DNA from 3 places in the Bacillus sp. DX3.1 genome. Region 2 is predicted to be linked to each of the others. Evidence: riboswitches for the same ligand, from Rfam matches in the RefSeq annotation. Region 2 holds a riboswitch; each other region holds the start of a gene.

Region 1 (2,280 bases), 1.9 Mb from region 2:
GTTCAAGGATTAGTTGACGATGCAGTAGAAAAAGGCGCTACAATCGTGATCGGTAATAAACGTGAACGCAACTTAATTTACCCAACATTAATTGACAATGTTACAGAAGAAATGAAAGTTGCTTGGGAAGAGCCATTCGGCCCAATTCTTCCAATCATTCGCGTTTCTTCTGATGAAGAAGCAATTGAAATTGCCAATAAATCAGAATTTGGTCTGCAAGCAAGTGTCTTCACAAAAGATATTAATAAAGCATTTGCAATTGCAAACAAAATCGACACTGGCTCCGTTCAAATTAACGGACGTACAGAGCGTGGCCCTGACCACTTCCCATTCATCGGTGTAAAAGGTTCTGGTATGGGTGCACAAGGTATTCGCAAGAGCCTTGAATCTATGACACGCGAGAAAGTAACTGTACTAAACTTAGTATAATTTTTCATATAGAAGCTGAGCCAAGAGACCACTTGTCGTGGACTTTTGGCTATCAGCTTCTTTTTTATTGTAGAAACACGAAAACACAACAATAATATAAAGCTTTCCTTCCTGCTCTTAATGACAAAGTGTTCACCATAGTCTGATTATTACTATATCCATTGACGAATAAAAATACATTTGTTACCCTTGATTACGTTAACTTTATACATAAAATCCTCATTCGTATCTCGGTGAGGTAGAGGTTGCAGTCATTAAGAGTATCATTTCGGGAAATGTAGTGGCATTGATGAACGAATGAGAAAGGAATGGTTGCCGAAGTAAGAAGTACCCACTGTACATTCTTGCTGGGTCTGCATTGAATAGGTGCAGAACTGTCACAGGCATTTTGCTTGTGGAGAGCTATCGAGAGGTATGTCGTGGGTTTCTTATAAGATAGAAAGCGCGTAACGACAATTCCACGTGCTTTTTTTTGTTTTGTATGGAACTTGCTTTTCTTCCTTTTTCGGAAGACATACATATCTCCTCGCTTGACTTGGTTATACTAACTTTGGAGGTATTCTTTTATGCAACAGAAAAAATGGGGCTTTTGGGTACTGACAGCATTTGTTGTCGGTAACATGGTTGGCGCTGGTATTTTTATGGTGCCAAGTACATTGGCACAAACAGCTAGCCCGCTCGGCGTTACGTTAGCTTGGTTAACAACAGGATTTGGTGTTTTAATGCTAGCGCTTGTTTTCGGTAATTTAGCAATTCGTCGTCCTGATTTAACAACAGGGCCACAAAGTCACGCATACGCTTTATTCAAATCACCAAAAAAGAAAAAAATGGCTGGTTTTAGCATGGTTTGGGGCTATTGGGTTGCAAACTGGGCGAGTAACGTTGCTATTATTACATCTTTTGCGGGTTACTTATCGCTTTTCTTCCCAATTATGAAAGATACGCGTCTTTTATTTTCAATTGGTTCTTTTGATATTGAAGTTGGAAAACTCATTACGTTCTCCATCTGTTCTTTCTTGCTATGGGGCACACATTTGATTTTAACAAACGGTGTAAATGGAGCTGGAAAATTAAACTTTTTAGCAACAACAACGAAAGTTACTGGATTCCTTCTGTTCATCGTTGTGACATTATTTGCATTTCAAGCCTCAAAATTTGGTCAATGGTATACAGCGATGATCGATAAAGAAGGCGTTTCACATGGACTACTTTCACAAGTAAACTTAGCCGCTCTCACAACATTGTGGGCATTTATTGGGATCGAATCAGCTGTATTATTATCGAATCGCGCTGTATCCCCCAAAGTTGTGAAACGAGCAACTGTAACGGGCTTACTCTTAACAGTAGGAATTTATTTAGGAATTACCATTTTAACAATGGGTGTTCTTCACATTGATAAATTACAAACTTCTGAACGTCCATTAGCAGATGCATTAAATGCTGCAATGGGACATGGTGGTGGGAAATTAATGGCACTTCTTGCCCTTACTTCCTTATTCGGTTCCATTCTAGGCTGGATTTTATTAAGCTCAGAAGTACCGTATCAAGCAGCAAAAGAAGGATTCTTCCCTTCATTCTTTGCAAAAACAAACAAAAAGGGAAGTCCGATTCATTCCTTGCGACTAACAAATATTATGTCGCAAGTGTTCTTATTCTCAACACTATCAGGAACGATTGCCGAAGCGTATACATTTGTTATTACCGTATCAACGCTGGCTTACTTAATTCCATATCTCGTTTCACCAATCTTCCAATTAAAACTCGTCGCAACTGGTGAAACATATGAAAATGAAAAAGGTACGCGCATTATGGATGGTATTGTCGCGACCATAGCAATTGTATATGCACTAT
Region 2 (2,280 bases):
GTTGTATATCAGAATCAAAAACAAGTTTCGCCTTAAACTTACAAGATAAAAAACCGACATAAACCCCTTCTTTTTAGGTGGGAGAGAGCATCCGGCCATGCATAGAAGCGATCAGATCCTTTTTCTGCCCAGACATAGTGAAAACAAAGAGAGAAAACGAGTGCATGTCACCTTTTGTTATCCATAGCCGCAGCTATATGTCGAAAAATCAAAATGGATTTATTTAGAAACATATACGAAATTAAGGTAAGCAGACATATGGTTTGCTTACTTTTTATTTTCATTTACATATTTTTAATATTTCATAGAAATTATACTTCAAATTCACCAATTTCCTTCCCTACATTGTTAACATATCGTTCCTATAGAAGACATCATGTAAAATAATGTCGAATTTAATTTTCTGAATTTTCTCTTAATTCAGAAGGGTTTTTCATGTTTTTTTGCGAAATATTTGTATAACAGGGTTTTTCTTCGATTCTTTTTTAAAATTTTTTACATAATACTAGGTTCGGGTGGAGTTTTGAAAACGTTTCCTATACAATAACCGATCTTTTTTGATTTTTTCCTACAAAATACCTTGCAATATTTTCAGAAAGTCATTACAATTGCCATATATCAAAAATCATAGCAATAAACAAATCCTCATCAATCCGATGAGGTAGAGGTTGCGGCTTTTAATAGTAGAACGGCTGAGACACAGAGAATGTCAATGAACCCGTTTGAAAGGAAAAGCTGCCGAAGTTTGTACTTCTTCTCTGGAAGTATTGGGCTGGGGCTGTCTCCAAACAGGAACAGAACTGTCACGTTTACAAATTACCGTGTAAACGTGGGGTGCTATCTTAACGGAAGGGTATGATGGGGTGGTTATTTGTGAAACGTTCCGCCAAACTACTTTGGTGGTTTTTTGTATTTATCTCCCCCGCTCCTTCCTATCTTACAAGAAAAGGAGTGTTGAACATGAATAGCGCTACAAAACAATCTACCTCTACAAATCAATCCGCCAAAGGACAAGGTGAACTACGGCGTGGATTGAAATCTCGCCATCTTACAATGATTTCTCTCGGCGGTACAATTGGTACCGGACTATTTCTTGCCAGCGGTGGTGTCATTCACACTGCAGGACCTGGTGGTGCTCTCATAGCATACGCCGCAATTGGAATTATGGTTTACTTTTTAATGACAAGCTTAGCTGAATTAGCTGCTTACATGCCTGTTGCAGGCTCATTTAGCACATATGCAACAAAATTTGTCGATCCATCACTTGGATTTGCACTTGGATGGAACTATTGGTACAACTGGGCCATTACAATTGCCGCTGAACTTGCAGCTGTAACATTAATTATGAAGTTTTGGTTTCCAAATACTCCTTCTTTACTTTGGAGTGGCATTTGTTTAGTCATTATGTTTCTTTTAAATTATTTATCTGTAAAAGGCTTTGGAGAAGCAGAATACTGGTTTGCACTCATTAAAGTGGCAACTGTTATTATCTTTTTAATTGTTGGATTTATGATGATCTTTGGCATTATGGGCGGTGAACCTGTCGGTTTTGAAAACTTCACAATTGCTGATGCACCATTTAACGGTGGTTTCATGGCAATCGTAGGTGTATTTATGGCAGCTGGATTTTCATTCCAAGGAACTGAATTATTAGGTGTCGCAGCCGGTGAAACAGAAGATCCAGAACGTAGTATTCCAAAAGCAATTCGCTCGATCTTTTGGCGTATTCTTTTATTCTATATCTTCGCAATTCTTGTAATCGGTCTATTAATCCCATATACAAATGAAAGTCTTGCAGCAAGTGATGTAACGGTAAGTCCATTCACACTTGTATTTGAAAAAGCAGGTGTTGCATTTGCCGCATCGGTTATGAACGCTGTTATTTTAACTGCTGTTCTCTCTGCTGGTAACTCTGGCATGTATGCTTCCGCTCGTATGCTTTGGAATTTAGCTCGTGAAGGTAAAGCACCGAAATTTTTAGGAAAATTAAACAGCCGCGGTGTACCTGTTAACGCATTAATTGCGACGGCTTTAGTTGGTTGCGTTGCTTTCTTAGCTTCTTTATTCGGTGACGGTGTTGTATATATTTGGCTACTAAACGCTTCTGGAATGTCAGGCTTTATCGCATGGATCGGAATTGCAATCAGTCATTATCGTTTCCGAAAAGCATATATCGCACAAGGGAAAGATTTAAAAGATTTACCTTACAAAGCTAAATGGTTCCCATTTGGTCCTATCTTCGCCTTTGTACTTTGCTCCATTGTTATCCTAGGACAAAAC
Region 3 (2,280 bases), 1.2 Mb from region 2:
CAGTTTGAACATAAATTGGTTTTTTCTTTTTCATTTACACCCCTCCATTCATATTATCTATATAATTCATTTATATGTAAAATTATATTTCCGCTAAACTTTTTTAACATACTTTCTATTATTTGGTTCATCACCATAAGTTGTAGTTGACATGTTTGAATAAGCTACCAGTTTCAAGACGAATTCGCAATTTGAATCGTTCCATGTTGCGATAGCCGTAATCTCGACGCTTGAGTAGCTTGATTTTATTGTTTGTTCCTTCTGTAATCCCATTTGAATAAGGATGGATGGCACAGGCAAGGAATGCTTCTTTTCGACTCAAAAGTGTTTTCGCAATCTTCCTCATAACGGCACTCGGTCCAAATGTGAAGCTGTCAAACCATTGTTGAATGCGTCACTCTGCCATGCAGTTTATCCAGCTTTTCAAAGCAAAACGGAGGTGCTGAAGGGATTTTGTATTTACATAATCCGTCTTAGCAAAAGTTGAGTTATTTATAAAGTGAAACTTCAATCAGTGGGGGTTTTCTTCATCCCCCACTGATTATTAACCCGCAAATAGCGTATGTAAAATCACCGTTTCTCTTTAGTACGCTTGATTTACAAGTGCTTGCTTAATATTATGCATAGTGAAGAAATATTCATTCCCCTATTAGCTTAGGATATGCATAGAAATTTCTTATTACTCTATATATCCATTTTGATTTTTCGACATATAAGCCGCGGCTATAGATAACAAAAGGTGACCTACACCCGTTTTCTCTCTTTGTTTTCACTATGTCTGGCGCAGGAAAAGGATCTGACCGCTTCTATGCATGAACGGATGCTCTCTCCCACCTAAAAAGAAAGGTTTTATGTCGGTTTTTTAATTTGTATTTATATAGTTCAGCTTCTCAGTGATAAACCTATTATTTTTTCAATAATAATAGGTTCAATATTCTGAATATTAATGAACCACTTGATTTCCTGAAATATTTTCATTATTATAAAACAAATGTTACCAATAACTTCATAAACCAAACACTCTCGCCCAAAACGTGAGATAGAGGTTGCAACGCTTATAAGTATTCTAAAGGAGACACAGAGATGTCGATGAATTTAGAAGAAAGGAAGTGTTGCCGAAATTGATAAGTTTCTCTGCACATATCAATTGGGGCTGTTTTCGAATAGAAACAGAACTGTCATATATACAGACGTGTATGTATGAAGAGCTATCTACAAAAAAGAGATATCACATTTTATATGATATTCCCTTTTTTGGCGGTTTTTTTATTAGCTCCTTTTTCTGTTTCCCTTTTCCTGTAACAGCACCATCCTCACTTATTTGAGATGGTGTTTTTTTATTTTCTTTCCGGTAACTACAGGAATAAAGGGGATTTCTAGATTTCTCTCTTATGTGTTGTCACACCTTTCCTGACCTTTTAACAAATATGGACGAAAGAAGGAATATGCAATGGAAACGATTGTTCAAAAATTTGGTGGTACTTCAGTCGGAAGTATTCAGCGCATTCAACATGTAGCAGATTTAATCATTGAAGAATATGAGCGAGGGCACGGTGTTGTCACTGTTGTCTCCGCAATGGGGAAAAGCACCGATGAATTAGTTTCACTAGCTACTGCTATTACGGAAAATCCTAGCAAACGTGAAATGGACATACTTCTGACAACTGGTGAACAAGTAACCATTTCCTTATTAACAATGGCACTACAAGCAAAAGGTTATGCGGCAATTTCACTAACAGGATGGCAAGCTGGTATTACAACAGAATCTGTACATGGTAGTGCACGGATTACTGATATTAACCCAGAACGCATTCAATCATATTTACAAGAAGGAACAATTGTAATTATCGCTGGTTTCCAAGGATTAAGTGAAGAAAAAGAAATTACAACACTTGGCCGCGGTGGCTCTGATACAACTGCCGTTGCATTAGCTGCTGCACTTAAAGCAAAAAAATGCGATATTTATACAGATGTAACAGGAGTTTACACGACCGACCCACGCGTTGTAAAAGACGCTTATAAACTAGATGAAATTTCTTATGATGAGATGCTAGAACTGGCAAATCTCGGTGCTGGCGTACTTCATCCACGTGCAGTTGAATTTGCGAAAAATCATAACGTAATATTAGAAGTTCGCTCAAGTATGGAACAAGAAAACGGAACAATCGTAAGGGGAGAATGTAACATGGAACAACAATCAATCGTAAAAGGTATTGCATTTGAAGATAATATTACACGCGTAACTATTAAAGGATTAGAGCAAGGCTCACTTGCAACCAT

Evidence for each region. Region 2 has a riboswitch for lysine ahead of QRE67_RS14100 (amino acid permease). Riboswitches for the same ligand answer to the same signal wherever they lie in the genome.
Region 1: another riboswitch for lysine. It lies ahead of QRE67_RS04540 (amino acid permease); the one in region 2 lies ahead of QRE67_RS14100 (amino acid permease).
Region 3: another riboswitch for lysine. It lies ahead of QRE67_RS08480 (aspartate kinase); the one in region 2 lies ahead of QRE67_RS14100 (amino acid permease).

What each region holds. Positions count from the first base shown of each region.
Region 1 is NZ_CP128153.1:923,277-925,556, reverse strand. It holds gene QRE67_RS04545 (NADP-dependent glyceraldehyde-3-phosphate dehydrogenase) at 1-429, shown strand, start outside; lysine riboswitch at 661-842, shown strand; gene QRE67_RS04540 (amino acid permease) at 996-2,280, shown strand, end outside.
Region 2 is NZ_CP128153.1:2,866,756-2,869,035, forward strand. It holds partial or broken gene QRE67_RS14095 (sulfite exporter TauE/SafE family protein) at 1-36, shown strand, start outside; lysine riboswitch at 655-848, shown strand; gene QRE67_RS14100 (amino acid permease) at 961-2,280, shown strand, end outside.
Region 3 is NZ_CP128153.1:1,701,203-1,703,482, reverse strand. It holds gene QRE67_RS08490 (DoxX-like family protein) at 1-34, opposite strand, end outside; gene QRE67_RS08485 (transposase) at 131-391, opposite strand; lysine riboswitch at 1,033-1,219, shown strand; gene QRE67_RS08480 (aspartate kinase) at 1,451-2,280, shown strand, end outside.